2 regions of the Comamonas sp. JNW genome follow, and region 1 is predicted to be linked to the other one. Evidence: riboswitches for the same ligand, from Rfam matches in the RefSeq annotation. Region 1 holds a riboswitch; the other holds the start of a gene.
The links. Region 1 has a riboswitch for S-adenosylhomocysteine ahead of metH (methionine synthase). Riboswitches for the same ligand answer to the same signal wherever they lie in the genome.
Positions count from the first base shown of each region.

Region 2: it holds a riboswitch for S-adenosylhomocysteine, as region 1 does, so the genes downstream of both, ahcY (adenosylhomocysteinase) here and metH (methionine synthase) in region 1, are expected to answer to the same signal.

Region 1 is NZ_QETI01000017.1:60,081-67,659, forward strand. It holds gene DCO45_RS20050 (mechanosensitive ion channel domain-containing protein) at 1-1,883, shown strand, start outside; gene DCO45_RS20055 (LysR family transcriptional regulator) at 1,880-2,818, opposite strand; gene DCO45_RS20060 (PACE efflux transporter) at 2,887-3,342, shown strand; gene gltS (sodium/glutamate symporter) at 3,407-4,645, opposite strand; S-adenosyl-L-homocysteine riboswitch at 4,871-4,983, shown strand; gene metH (methionine synthase) at 5,019-7,579, shown strand, end outside.
Region 2 is NZ_QETI01000022.1:6-7,584, reverse strand. It holds gene rplM (50S ribosomal protein L13) at 1-282, opposite strand, end outside; gene rlmJ (23S rRNA (adenine(2030)-N(6))-methyltransferase RlmJ) at 615-1,502, shown strand; gene DCO45_RS21435 (septal ring lytic transglycosylase RlpA family protein) at 1,608-2,471, opposite strand; gene metF (methylenetetrahydrofolate reductase [NAD(P)H]) at 2,542-3,369, opposite strand; gene DCO45_RS21425 (TlyA family RNA methyltransferase) at 3,394-4,596, opposite strand; gene ahcY (adenosylhomocysteinase) at 4,731-6,161, opposite strand; S-adenosyl-L-homocysteine riboswitch at 6,235-6,333, opposite strand; gene DCO45_RS21415 (response regulator) at 6,352-7,056, opposite strand; partial or broken gene DCO45_RS23400 (hypothetical protein) at 6,983-7,366, shown strand; partial or broken gene DCO45_RS23285 (DUF937 domain-containing protein) at 7,304-7,579, opposite strand, start outside.

The DNA.
Region 1 (7,579 bases):
GCATGCTGCGCAACCTCTGGATCTATGCCGGTATCTTTGCCGGCGTGCTGCTGCTGCTGGGCCTGCGCCGCTATGCCTTGCAAAAGCTGCAGGCGATTGCCACGCAGGTGGACAATTTCTCGCAGGACCACTTTGGCCTGACCTTGATGGCGCTGGGCTGGAGCCTGCTGTATGCGCTGCCCTGGAGCTTTGCCACGGCCGCCCTGGGCACCTTGCTGCAATCGACGGCAGCGCCGGTGGCGCTCGAGCCGCTGGGCCAGGCGCTCGAGCAGCTGAGTGCCTTTGTCTTTGTCGTGACCCTGCTCAACGTGCTGTTCCGCCCCTGCGGGCTGGCGGTGGCGCATTTTGGCTGGCCGCGCGAGCGCGTGCAGGTGCTGCGCCAGATGGTGCTGCGCGCCACCTGGCTGATCGTGCCCATCGATCTGCTGGGCGGCCTGGCCTTCTTCAGCCACGATGATTCGGCGATCAGCACCTGGGGCCGCATGTGCCTGCTGGTGCTGACCCTGGGCCTGGGCTGGATGGCCTTGCGCTACCTGCGTCAAAGCCTGCGCAAGCAGCGCCCGGGCCTGCGCTGGAGCCAGGTGGTGAGCGTGGCCGTGCTGCTGGTGCTGGCCGTGACCCTGGTGGGCATCGGGCTGGGCTATGTCTACACCGCCACCGAGGTGATCCAGGCGTTGCTGAGCAGCTTTGTGTTCCTGGCGGCGGCCGAGGTGCTGGTCAGCCTGCTGCGGCGCTGGCTGCTGCTGGGCGAGCGCCGCCTGGCGCTCAACCGCCTGCGCGCCGCTGCGCTGCAGCGCCAGGCGGCCAATGCGGCAGCGGCTGCCGATGCCGCCACTGGCAGCCCCGCCCCGGCCAACAACAATGCCGCCGATGAGCAAAGCCAGATGGCGCTGGTCACCGTCAGCACGCAGGCACACCGCCTGCTGGGCCTGCTGCAGCGGGTGCTGGTGGCGCTGAGCCTGGTGTACGCCTGGTCGCCGGTGCTGCCAGCGCTGCTGCGCTTTGAGGGCGTGGTGCTGTGGTACACCACCAATACCGAGGCCAGTGGCATTGCGCGCCCCGCGCCGGTGAGCCTGATGGACCTGCTGGTGGGTGCGCTGATCTTGCTGATGACCTTCAGCCTGACGCGCAACCTGCCCGGCCTGGTCGAGGTGGTGTTCTCCGGCACGCGCCGGGTCAGCAGCTCGGACCGCTACACGATGGCGACCCTGGCGCGCTACGGCATCACGATTGCCGGCACGGTCAGCGCGCTGTCCTTGCTGGGCCTGCGCTGGAGCCAGCTGCAGTGGATGGCCGCCGCGCTGACCGTGGGTCTGGGTTTTGGCCTGCAGGAGATTTTTGCCAACTTTGTCTCGGGCCTGATTCTGCTGGTCGAGCGGCCCTTCCGGGTCGGCGATGTGATCACCATCAACCAGCACACCGGCACCGTCACCCGCATCCGCACGCGCGCCACCACGGTGCTGGATTTCGACAACCAGGAAATCGTCATCCCGAACAAGACCTTCATCACCGGCCAGGTGACCAACTGGACCTTGAGCGACGATGTGACGCGCCTGATCATCGATGTCTCGGTTGCGCACGGCAGCGACCCGGGCGAGGTGCAGCGCATGCTGCTGGCCATTGCGGCCGAGCACCCCAAGGTGCTGCGCGAGCCCGAGGCCAACTGCTGGTTCATGGCGCTCGAAGGCCAGGGCCAGAAGTTCGAGCTGCGCGTCTATGTGGGTGCGGTGGATGACCGCCTGCCGGTGCGCAACGACCTCAACCGCAGCATCAACGCGCGGCTGAAGGCAGCCGGCATTGCGGTGGCCTTCCCGCAGATGGACATCCATGTGCGCGACCTGCCGCCCGCCCCCGCTGCGCCGCAAGAAGCCCCGGGCGCTTAAGGTGTTTGGGAGGCTGCCTGCACCAGCGCCACAAAGCGCTTGGCGGCCAGGCCCATCGGGTGCTCCTTGGACCAGACCACATCCACATAGAGCTGGGCGCCATTGCTGAGGTTGGCAAACTCCATCGCCACCAGAGCGCCCGACTGCAGCAGCGGTGCCACCAGCGGCTGGGGCAGCCAGCCCCAGCCAATGCCGGCGCTGACCATCTGCAAGGCAGCCACATGGTTGTCGGTGCGCCAGACATCGCGGGCGTAGACCAGGCGCTCATGGTCCAGCGACCAGTCGCGGCTGGCAACGATGATCTGGCGCGTATTGGTCAGGTGGTGCTCGCGCAGCTGGGGCCGGGCGGCCTCGCCGGGCGCAGGCGCCTGGACCAGCGCCTGCATCAGCGGGTGGCTGGGGGCGATGACGGCCAGCAAGGTCTCGGTCGCCACTTCCTGAAAACCTTCGCGGCCGTCCAGGCTCGGCCGCTCAAAGACCAGTGCCAGCTGCGCGCGGCCGCTGTGCAGCATGGTCAGCGCATCGGCCTGGGGGGCCGTGAGCACCTCGACGGCCAGCTGCGGGTACTCCTGCGCCAGCGCGGCCAGTGGCGCAGCCCAGGGGGCTGAGAGCAGCTCCGGCGCCATCACCAGGCTCAGCCGCGATTCCAGCCCTTGCTCCAGCGCCAGCGCATGGGCGTTGAGCTGCTGCAGCTGCGCGGCCAGCAGGCGCGCCTGCGGCTCCAGCGCCAATGCGGCGGGCAGCGGTCGGGGCTCGCGCCCTTCGCGGGCAAACAGCGGCATCTGCAGCTCGGCCTCGAGCTGGGCGATCTGCATGCTGACGGCCGAGGGCACCTTGCCCAGCGCCCGGGCTGCGGCCGAGAAGCTGCCATGGTCGAGCACGGCCAACAGGGTCTGGATCGTGTCGGAGTCAAAGGGGGCGAAGGCACTGCGCATTGATGTATCAATTTTTCTGAAAGATTCTGACTTATGTTATCAGTTCATGACACATAAGATAGCGCCCCATGTCAGTTCAAAAAATACACAACAGCCCTTGGTCGCTGCAGGGGCCGATGCGGCGCGTGGTCTATGTGGCCCTGTACGAGGCCATCGCCATCGTGGCCGCCACGGCAGGCCTGTCGGCTCTGTCGGGCCAGGGCGCTGCGCACTCCGGTGTCGTAGCCGCCGCCTCGTCGGCCATCGCCATTCTGTGGAACGTGGTCTGGAACCACCTGTTCGAGCGCTGGGAAGCCACCCAGCCCACCCGTGGGCGCGGCCTGGGCCGCCGCATTGCGCATGCGCTGGGCATGGAAGGCGGTCTCGTCTTCATGCTCGTGCCGCTGTTTGCCTGGTGGTTCGAGGTCAGCCTCTGGGATGCGCTGGTGATGGACATCGGCCTGCTGCTGTTCTTCCTGGTCTACACCTTTGTCTTCAACTGGTCGTTTGACCGCCTGTTTGGCCTGCCGCAATCGGCACAGTAGGGTCGGAAAGCACAACGGGGCGCCGTGTTACCACTGGCGCCCCGTTGCTGTTAATGGCTGTGCTTTAGCGCAACCAGGCAATCATCAGCTGCAGCACAAAGGCATTGATGATGTCGATAAAGAACGCACCTACCAGCGGCACGATCAGGAAGGCCTTGTGCGAGGGCCCGTACTGGCTGGTGATGGCCTGCATATTGGCCACAGCCGTGGGCGTGGCGCCCATGCCAAAGCCGCAGTGGCCGGCGGCCAGCACGGCGGCGTCGTAGTTGCGACCCATCGTGCGGAAGGTGATGAAGACGGCAAACAGCGCCAGCGCCACGGTCTGCACCGCCAGGATGAGCATCAGCGGCCCGGCCAGCTCGGCCAGCTCCCAGAGCTTGAGTGACAGCAGCGCAATGGCCAGGTAGATCGACAGGCCGGCGTTGCCAAAAACATCGATGGCACGGTCAAACACCTTGAAGCCAAAGCCGTAGTCGAGCACATTGCGGATCACCACGCCGCCGCCCAGCGCCCAGACAAAGGTGGGCAGCTGCAGCATCGTGCCCTGGGTGGCGCTGGTCATGAACTCGGCAAAGGCCAGGCAGCCGGCAAACAGCGCCAGGGTCTCGATGGCGGCCTCGGCGGTGATCAGGCGCGGGGCGGTATTGGGCGTCTCGAAATTGGCGACCTGGCTGCTGTCGTTGCCTGGGGTGTGCTCACTCACTTCCTTTTCAGCCAGCGTGCGTGGCTGGGCCAGCTGGTGGCGCGTGATCAGGCGCTTGGCCAGAGGGCCGCCCAGCAGGCCGCCGATGACCAGGCCAAAGGTCGCGCAGGCAATGCCCAGCGCGGTGGCGCCGCTCAGGCCGTATTGGTTCTCCAGCACCGAGCCCCAGGCGCCAGCGGTGCCGTGGCCGCCCAGCAAGGTGATCGAGCCCGCGACCAGGCCAATGAGCGGATCCAGCCCCAGCAAGGTGGCCAAGCCCACGCCGACACCGTTTTGCACAAAGATAAAGGCGACGATGACGCCCAGAAACACCACCAGGCCCATGCCGCCTTCGCGCAGCTTGGCAAAGTTGGCGCTCAGCCCGATCGACGAGAAGAACACCAGCATGAAGCTGGTCTGCATGCCAGTGGCAAAGGCCAGGGTCAGGCCGGTGGCCTGGTGCAGCGCAAAGATAAGGGCGGCCACCACCAGGCCGCCGGAGACGGGCTCGGGGATGTTGAAGTCGCGCAGGAAGCGGATGTGCCGCGTCAGCCACTTGCCCAGCAAGAGCACGAGGACGGCAAAGATCAGGGTGTAGTAAGCACTGAAACTCAGATGCAAGGGAATTCTCCTCAAAAAGCAGGCCTGGACCTGTTTGAAAACAGAAAGCCGGTGTTGCCTATGGGTTGGCGTTGTTTGCCGGCAAAGCGCTGCAATATGGGTGAATGCCGAAGCATCGTCTGATTGAATAGGTCTATAACCAACAATGGTGAATGGTGTTTGTGGCTATGGACAAGCCCCTCTGCCTGTGCTTTGGCGCCCGGCCTGGCTTAAAATGCAGGGCCTTGTTCCAAGGAGCGCTGCAGCAGGCCGGTGGTACCCCCATCGCAGGCCTGTCAGGCTTGGGGCAGGTCGACGGGCATGCCGCGCATGGCCCGCATCAACGGCGCTCACCTGTTCTGTCTCTGTTTTCTGGTTTTCACAGGTGAGCCCCATGTCCGCGTCTGCTGCCCCCGTTTCCGTTCCTCCCATGCGCCTGTCGGGCCTGGAGCCCGTGTTTGTTGGCGAGGACAGCCTGTTTGTCAACGTCGGTGAACGCACCAACGTGACGGGCTCCAAGGCCTTTGCGCGCCTGATCCTGAACGAGCAGTACGAAGAGGCGCTGGCCGTTGCGCGCCAGCAGGTGGAAAACGGCGCCCAGGTGATCGATGTGAACATGGACGAGGCCATGCTCGACAGCAAGGCCGCGATGGTGCGTTTTCTGAACCTGATCGCCTCCGAGCCCGATATCGCCCGCGTGCCCATCATGGTCGACAGCTCCAAATGGGAGGTGATCGAGGCGGGGCTGCGCTGCATCCAGGGCAAGGGCATCGTCAACTCCATCTCGATGAAAGAGGGCGTGGACGAGTTCAAAGCGCATGCGCGCCTGGTCAAGCGCTATGGCGCCGCCGCCGTGGTCATGGCCTTTGACGAAAAAGGCCAGGCCGATACCTACGAGCGCAAGATCGAGATCTGCGAGCGCGCCTACCGCATCCTGGTTGACGAGGTCGGTTTCCCGCCCGAGGACATCATCTTCGACCCCAACATCTTTGCCGTGGCCACCGGCATCGAAGAGCACAACAACTACGGCGTGGACTTCATCGAGGCGACGCGCTGGATCAAGCAGAACCTGCCCGGCGCCAAGGTGAGCGGCGGCGTATCGAACGTGTCGTTCTCGTTCCGCGGCAACGACCCGGTGCGCGAGGCGATCCACACGGTGTTCCTGTACCACGCAATCCAGGCGGGCATGGACATGGGCATCGTCAACGCCGGCATGGTCGGCGTCTATGACGACCTCGAGCCGGTGCTGCGCGAGCGCGTCGAAGACGTGGTGCTCAACCGCCGCCCCGACGCCGGCGAGCGCCTGGTCGAAGTGGCCGACAGCGCCAAGAGCGGCGCCAAGGACGACAGCAAGAAGCTCGAATGGCGCGGCACGCCAGACAGCCCCAAGACCGTCAACGAGCGCCTGTCGCATGCACTGGTGCATGGCATCACCGACTTCATCACCGAAGATACCGAAGAGGCTTACCAGACCATCGTCATGCAAGGCGGCGGGCGCCCGCTGCATGTGATCGAAGGGCCGCTGATGGACGGCATGAACATCGTCGGCGACCTGTTTGGCGCCGGCAAGATGTTCCTGCCCCAGGTGGTCAAGTCGGCCCGCGTGATGAAGCAGGCCGTGGCCCACCTGGTGCCCTATATCGAAGAGGAAAAGCGCCAGCAGGAAGCGGCGGGCGTGGACGTGTCGAGCAAGGGCAAGATCGTCATCGCCACCGTCAAGGGCGATGTGCATGACATCGGCAAGAACATCGTCACCGTGGTGCTGCAGTGCAATAACTTCGAGGTCATCAATATGGGCGTGATGGTGCCCTGCCACGAGATCCTGGCCCGTGCCAAGGCCGAGGGCGCGGACATCATTGGCCTGTCGGGCCTGATCACGCCCAGCCTCGAAGAGATGCAGTATGTGGCCGGCGAGATGCACAAGGACGACTATTTCCGCATCAAGAAAATTCCGCTGCTGATTGGCGGCGCCACCTGCTCGCGCGTGCACACGGCGGTGAAGATTGCGCCCAAGTACGAAGGCCCGGTGCTTTACGTGCCTGATGCTTCGCGCAGCGTGAGCGTGGCCCAGAGCCTGCTGGGTGAGAACAAGGACCGCTACCTGCAAGAGGTGGAGGCCGACTACGACAAGGTGCGCACCCAGCACGCCAACAAGAAGAAAACGCCGCTGTGGACCCTGGCCCAGGCCCGCGCCAATGCCACCCCGGTGGATTTTGCCGCGCACCCGCCCGTCACGCCCCGCGTGCTGGGCCGCCGCGTGTTCAAGAACTTTGACCTGGCCGAGATCGCCCAGTACATCGACTGGGGTCCATTCTTCCAGACCTGGGACCTGGCCGGCCCGTACCCCGCCATCCTCGACGATGAGGTGGTCGGTGTGGAGGCGCGCAAGGTGCTGGCTGATGCCCAGGCCATGCTCAAGAAGATCATCGAAGGCCGCTGGCTGCAGGCCAATGGCGTGATGGGCCTGTTCCCCGCCAACCGCGTGGGCGACGACATCGTGTTCTACACCGACGAGTCGCGCAGCACCGAGCTGCTGACCTGGTACGGCATGCGCCAGCAAACCGAGAAGCAGGCGGTGGACAACGTGATGCGCCCCAGCCGCTGCCTGGCCGACTTTGTGGCCCCCAAGGAATCGGGCATCGGCGACTACGCCGGCCTGTTTGCCGTCACGGCTGGCATTGGCGCCGAGAAAAAGGACAAGGAATTTGAAGCCGCACTGGACGACTACAGCGGCATCATGTTCAAGGCCCTGGCCGACCGCCTGGCCGAAGCCTTTGCCGAATGCCTGCACCTGCGCGTGCGCCAAGACCTGTGGGGCTATGCCGCCGATGAGCAGCTGAGCAACGAGGAACTCATCAAGGAAAAATACCAGGGCGTGCGCCCCGCCCCCGGCTACCCCGCCTGCCCGGACCACACCGCCAAGATCGACCTGTTCAAGGCGCTGGATGCCGCCGA
Region 2 (7,579 bases), on a different contig from region 1:
CACTTGCATGTCGCGGAAGTTGGTGGCAGTGATGCCGCCTGGGAAGCCCGAATGACGGTAGTACACCTTGTCCGTGTTCTTGGTACCAGTGACCTTGATCTTGGAGGCGTTGATGATGACGATGTAGTCACCGGTGTCAACGTGAGGTGTGTAAATGGCTTTGTGTTTGCCGCGCAGACGGAGTGCCACTTCGCTGGCGACACGTCCGAGCACCTTATCGGTGGCGTCAATCACAAACCACTCGTGTTGCACCTCAGCGGGTTTTGCGCTGAATGTAGACATGAGTTTTCTCTTTCAATAGAGGGTTTGGCGAATCCTTTTCCGCGGTCGGTGCTTCTTCTAGACGCAACTCTCGTCACGCAGGAAGCCTCTTAGGCGGTACTCCCTCACATGCGGCGCGTAAGCACTGCACACAAAGTCCTCGCCGCGGGATTCATAAAAATCGCTGCGAAGCTCTCCATTATAAAAGTTTTTCGGCAAGACGTAAAGTGCCTCCTTACTTCCCACCAATGGACTCGGTTCAGGCATTTTTTCGGTGTTTTTGGGGCTTGTAGCAGCTGCTGCATGCCCCTTTGGCGCCGTAGCACAGCGCTTGTCGCTACCATTGGCGCCCTATGTTCAGTTACCGCCACGCCTTCCATGCCGGCAATCACGCCGATGTGCTCAAGCACACCATCCTGATTGCCTCCCTGCAATACATGACGCAAAAAGAGGCGGCATTGGTTGCACTGGACACCCATGCCGGGGCGGGTCTGTACCGCCTGGACGGCGACTACGCCACCACCAGCGCCGAGGCCGACGAGGGCATTCGCCGCCTCGAAGGTGCCAAGGACCTGTGCCCCATGCTGCAGGACTATGTGGACATGGTCAAAGCCTTCAACACCAGCAACACCTACAAGGTCTACCCGGGCTCGCCCTTTATCGCGCAGCGCCTGCTGGGCGACCGCGACAAGCTCAAGCTGTTTGAGCTGCACCCCACCGACTGCCGCTCGCTGAGTGGCAATATCGCGCAGCTGAAGGCCGGCCGCCAGGTCCAGGTGCTGCTGGAAGACGGCTTTGAGGGCGTGAAGAAATTTCTGCCCCCGCCATCGCGCCGCGCCTTTTTGTTGTGCGACCCCAGCTACGAGATGAAGACCGACTACGGCCGTGTGCTCGACATGGTGGCCGACAGCATGCAGCGCTTTCCCACCGGCACCTATGCGGTCTGGTACCCGATCATTCCGCGCCAGGAAGCCCATGACCTGCCGCGCCGCCTCAAGACCCTGGCCAACAAGTTTGGCAAGAGCTGGCTCAATGCCGAGCTGACGGTCAAGAACAGCAAGATCACCACCGCCATGCGCCAGGGCGAAGAAAAGCGCCCCGGTCTGCCCGCCAGCGGCATGTTCCTGATCAACCCGCCGTTCACCCTGAAGGACCAGCTCAAGGTGGCCCTGCCCCAGATGGCCGAGCTGCTGCAGCAGGACAGCAATGCCGGCTATGTGCTGGAGAGCGGCGGCAAGTAAGCAGCGCAGGCGGGAAAGACACCGCCGCCCGGGTCAATCCCGGACAGAAAAACGCAGGCCGTCGACAAAGATGGGCCTGCGTTTTTGCTTTTGTGTGCTGCAGTTTTACTTTTTGCGCCGTGCTGCGGGTGCGGCTTTGGCAGGCTTGGCCCGGGCCTTGGTGGCGGGTACCACGGCCCGCACGCGGCCAGGGTGTGCCGCGGCCTTGGCCGCCTGGTGACTGCGGGGCGCGGCATCACCGGCCAGTGCCCCGCTGCCGCGCCGCCCGGCCAGCACAAACGAGGGGCAGTCGTCGTCATCGTCGTCCAGGGTCCAGAGCTCCACCGGCTTGATGCCCAGGCCCAGCATGCCCAGCTCCTGGGCTGCGCCCTGGCTCAGGTCGATGATGCGGTCGCCTGCATAAGGGCCCCGGTCATTGATGCGCACCACCACGGCCTTGCCGGTGACCATGCTGCGCACGCAGACCTGGGTGCCAAAAGGCAGGGTTTTGTGGGCTGCCGTCAGGCCTTCCTTGTCAAAGCGCTCGCCATTGGCCGTCTTGCGGCCATGGAACTGGCCGCCATACCAGGAGGCCATGCCTTGCTGGTCGGCCGAGCGGTAAGGGTCTTGCTTGAGGGCGGGAGGAATATCGGGCACATCCCAAGGGCGCGAGAGCCCATCGATGCTGCTGAGCGGCGCCGACGGCGGCAGCACCAGGCCCAGGCCACGGCGCTCACCGGACAGCGCGGCCAGCTCTTCAGGCGCGGTGGAGGTGATGGCCGACTCGGCGGCCGAGCGCTCGGGGGCTGTGAATGCGGCTTCGGGATGCACAGGGCCTTGCGCTGTGCTCTGCGTCACGCCATCGGGCGCCGTGCCATCGGGCGCAGCGCCGTCGCTGTCGCTGGGCACATGCACGCAGCCACCGGCGAGCGCGGCCAGGCTGACAGCGGCCAGCCAGCCTCGGCATCGCGATCGTGTGGATGAGGGCAACAGCAACTCCTGGTCTTTCCGCGTTCGGCACATTCGGGGCCACCGCGCTGCAAGACCACAGCGCTGTTGGCTACAGCCCCAGCCGGTCGCAGATCGCCAGTGTGGCTGCGCTTTGGTTCATGGTGTAGAAGTGCAGGCCGACGGCACCACGGCGGCGCAGGTCCTCGCACATCTGGGTCACCACATCCAGGCCAAAGGCGCGGATGCTGGCAACATCATCTCCATAGCCTTGCAGTCGCAGACGAATCCAGCGCGGGATCTCGGCACCGCAGGCATCCGAAAAGCGCATCAGCTGCGTCGATCCGGTGATCGGCATAATACCCGGGATGACCGGCAGGTCTACCCCGCGTTTTTGTAAATCTTCTTGAAATCTGCAAAAGGCATCGGCGTTGAAGAAGTACTGCGTGATGGCCGAATCGGCACCGGCTTTCACCTTGGCCAGAAAGGCCTGCAGGTCCGCTTCAGGGTTGCGCGCCTGCGGGTGCATCTCCGGGTAGGCGGCCACTTCGATGTGGAAATCCTGGCCGAATTCGTCGCGGATAAACGTCACCAGATCGCTGGCGTAGTGAAACTCGCCACCCAGGCCATAGCCACTGGGCAAGTCGCCGCGCAAGGCCACCAGGCGCTTGACGCCCATGTCCTTGAGCTGCTGCAGCTGCGCACGCACGGTCTGCTTGGTCGCGCCCACGCAGGAGAAGTGCGATGCCGCATCCACGCCCTCATCAAGGATGGCCTTGACCACGCCAAAGGTGCCCTCTTGCGTGGAGCCGCCGGCCCCATAGGTCACCGAGCAGAACTGGGGCTTGCGCGCATACAGCGCCTGGCGCACCACGCGCAGCTTGTCAGCGCCTTCGGGCGTCTTGGGCGGGAAAAATTCAAAACTGATGGGAAAGGTCATGGCCGTCTTCCAGGTCGTCAATACTCAGCGCTCGTTGCGTTTTTTCTGCTTGCTGCGTGCCGGGCCGGGCTGGCCAAAGCTGGCCGCTTCTGGGTCCACATACAGCTCCTGCAGATCACGCTTGGCACGCATATCGGCACGCGAGGGGCGCTTGGCAGCGGCCTTTTTCGCAGGCGCTGCCGGGGCATCCGCACCGGCATCGGCAGCTGCAGGCACGGGCGTCTTGACGACCGCGCCTTGCTGGGCATGCACAAAGAACTCATGGTTGCCGTCACCGCCATCGATGACCGAATCCAGCCATTGCTTGACCTCCAGGCCCAGCTCGGCGAGGCAGGCGCGGATGCGCTGTTCCACCTCGGCGTACAAGGCCTTGTCGCGCACAATGCCGCCCTTGCCTATCTGGCCGGGCTGCAGCTCGAACTGGGGCTTGACCAGCATCAGCAGCTGGCCGCCGGGCTTGAGCACGCTCACCACCGCTGGCAGCACGAGGGTCAGCGAGATAAAGGACAGATCGCCGGTGACAAAGTCAAACTCGGGGCGGATATCGACGTTCTCGGTGCCGGCGCGGCGGCGGCGCTCGACCGGAGCCGTGCCTTCTGCCTTGGCGCGCTGCTTGGCATTGCGCTCTGCCTTGAAGTCCTCGATCTCCTGCTCTTTGGCGTCCTGGCTGTCGTCGTATTCCTCATCGATCTGGCCGCCATTGCGCATCCAGGCATAAGGGGCCACCGGCTGGGTGTCGTTGTCCTCTTCTTCCAAGACGATCTCGGTCAAAGCCAGATCGCAGGCCGCCTGCAAGGACTCGGGCGTCAGCGCGCGGGCATTGAAGCCCTCGACACAGACCACGCGCGCATCGGCGCGCAGGCGCTCGTGCAGCTGGCCCGTGCCGACATCGACACCGATCACCTGCTGGGCACCGGCCTGCAGCAGGCAGTCGGTAAAGCCACCGGTGCTCTGGCCCACGTCCAGGCAGCGCAGGTCCCGGACCACCAGGCCGGTCGCCACCAGCGCGCCTTCGAGCTTCAAGCCGCCGCGCGAGATGTACTTGGCTTCCGAGTCATCGAGCAGCTCCACCTGGGCGCCTGCTGGAATCTCGTCCCCGTTCTTGGCCACCTTGATCCAGGGGGCCAGCGAGGTGGTGCGCCATTGCACACCCGCAGCAATCAGGCGCTGCGCCTGCGAGCGGGTCGACGCCAGGCCCGTTTCCACCAAAAACACATCTGCGCGCATGCGCGTTCCTTCAATCAAAACGACCGGCTGGCCCGCCCAAGCGGAGCAGCCCGTCTTCACAACAAATGCCCAACAGGGCTGCAGCGCCTAGCGGCACACAACGGTGTCACCAGGCGCTGGGATTACCGCTCAATTTAATAACGGTAGGTTTCAGGCTTGTAAGGGCCTTCCTTCTTCACGCCGATGTAGTCCGCTTGCGCCTGGGTCAGCTCGGTCAGCTGGGCGCCGACCTTCTTCAGGTGCAGGCGTGCGACCTTCTCGTCCAGCACTTTGGGCAGCACATAGACCTTGCCCACTTCGTAGGCGTCGGGGCGGGTGAACAGCTCGATCTGCGCCAGCGTCTGGTTGGCAAAGGAGTTGGACATCACAAAGCTGGGGTGGCCGGTGGCGCAACCCAGGTTCACCAGGCGGCCCTTGGCCAGCAGGATGATCTTCTTGCCATCGGGGAAGGTGATGTGGTCGACTTGCGGCTTGATCTCTTCCCACTCGTACTTTTCGATCGATGCGACATCGATTTCGTTGTCGAAGTGGCCGATGTTGCAGACGATGGCCTCGTCCTTCATCGCGACCATGTGCTCGTGGCGGATGATGTCCTTGTTGCCAGTGGTGGTCACGAAGATATCGCACTTGTCAGCGGCGTACTCCATGGTCACGACCTTGTAGCCTTCCATCGCCGCTTGCAGGGCATTGATCGGGTCGATCTCGGTCACCCAGACTTGCGCGCGCAGCGCAGTCAGCGCCTGGGCGCAGCCCTTGCCCACGTCACCGTAGCCAGCGACCACGGCCACTTTGCCGGCGATCATCACATCGGTGGCGCGCTTGATGCCGTCCACCAGCGATTCGCGGCAGCCGTAGAGGTTGTCGAACTTGGACTTGGTCACCGAGTCGTTGACGTTGATCGCGCGGAACAGCAGCGAGCCGTTGGCCGACATTTCGTTCAGGCGGTGCACGCCAGTAGTGGTCTCTTCGGTCACGCCCAGGATCTGGGCCGACTTGCGGCTGTACCAGGTCGGATCGACGGCCAGCTTGGCCTTGATCGCGGCAAACACGATCTTCTCTTCTTCGCTGCCGGGGTTGGCCAGCACGGAGATGTCCTTCTCGGCCTTCTTGCCCAGGTGCATCAGCATGGTGGCATCGCCGCCGTCGTCCAGGATCATGTTCGGGCCTTCGCCTTCGGTGCCCTTGGCGCCGAATTCAAAGATCGCGTGGGTGTAGTCCCAGTAGTCCTTGAGCGACTCGCCCTTGATCGCGTACACGGGCACGCCGGTCTCGGCGATGGCCGCTGCTGCGTGGTCCTGGGTCGAGAAGATGTTGCACGAGGCCCAGCGCACTTGGGCGCCCAGCGCCGTCAGCGTCTCGATCAGCACGGCGGTCTGGATGGTCATGTGCAGCGAGCCGGTGATGCGCGCGCCCTTCAAGGGCTGGGCAGCGGCGAACTCTTCACGCACGGCCATCAGGCCAGGCATTTCGGTTTCGGCGATCTTGATTTCCTTGCGGCCCCAAGCGGCCAGGGAAATATCGGTAATCGCGGAGTCAGCGGGATTGAAGCGAACAGCAGCGTTCATGGTTTTCTCCAAAAATTGAATGAAAAACCACGTTCCGCGGAAGAAGGGAAGAACCATCTCACCGCACAGAAAGCGTGGGTGAGCGTCGTTGCGAGATGAAATCCGAGCCTCACGCCCCATGGTGGTCTGGCGCCTGGCCAGACTGGGAAACGCTGCAACGCTCCTCGGATGGAACGCGATTATAAGGGCATCAGCCCTGTAACCCCACCAGGCGGTAGCCCACTTGCAGCTCGGTGAGCAGGTGCCGGGGCTGGGCCGGCTCGGCCTCGATCTTCTGGCGCAGGTTGGCCATGTGCACGCGCAGGTAGTGCGGCCGGTCCAGGTACTCCGGCCCCCAGACCTGCAGCAACAGCTGGCGATGCGTCAGCACCCGGCCCTGGCCGGCGATCAGCGCCGCGAGCAGCCGGAACTCGATCGGCGTCGAATGCACCGCCGTCCCGGCCTGGCGCACCTCGTGCGTTGCCAGGTCCACCTCCACATCGCCAAAGTGCACCGTACTGCCAGGCTGCTCGCCGCCACTGCGCTGGCTGCGGCGCAGCATCACGCGCAGGCGCGCCAGCAGCTCGGGCACGCCAAAGGGTTTGCTCAGGTAGTCGTCAGCGCCCGCATCGAGCGCCGCCACTTTCTCGTCCTCCTGGTCGCGGGCCGAGAGCACCAGCACCGGCAGGCCGCTCCAGCCGCGCAGCTCGGTGATCAGCGTCTTGCCATCGGCATCGGGCAGGCCCAGGTCCAGCACCAGCGCATCGGGCTGGCGGCTGGCCGCCTCAATCAGGCCACGCCTTGCGCTGTCGGCCTCAAAGACCTGCCAGCCTTCGTCCTCCATGGCCAGACGCACAAAGCGGCGGATATGCGGATCATCGTCCACCAAGAGGATGCGGGGGGCAGCAAGCGTCATGCGCCCGATTGTGACAAAAAACCGGGGTGGTTTGTGCCTGCTGGCCGGCAGCAAGCGGGCACTTCGCTACACTTCAGCACCCCGGCATTGCGACTGCGCTGCCGCCTGCTCCATGTTTGCCACCCCACCCTCCCCCCTTCCACAGACCCAAGGCTGGTGCCCTGGCGCCTGGCAGCCCATGGCTTCTGGCGATGGGCTGGTGGTGCGGGTGCGCCCACCGCTGGGCAGGCTGTCGGCCGGGCAGGCGCTACGCTTGGCCGAGCTGGCCAGCGAGCATGGCGCCGGCCTGCTGGAGCTGACCAGCCGCGCCAATATCCAGCTGCGCGGCGTCGCCCCTGCGGGGCATGGCGCGCTGCTGGCGGCCCTGGCCACCCAGGGCCTGCTCGATGGCGATGCCCGCCAGGAGCAGCTGCGCAAGGACCGACGTCTCCAGCGGTGCCAGCATCTTGAGCAGGTTGCCGGCATTGGCCCCCAAGCCTGTGGCCTGGCCTAGACTGGCCGAGGCCTGGTCTTGCTGGCCGCC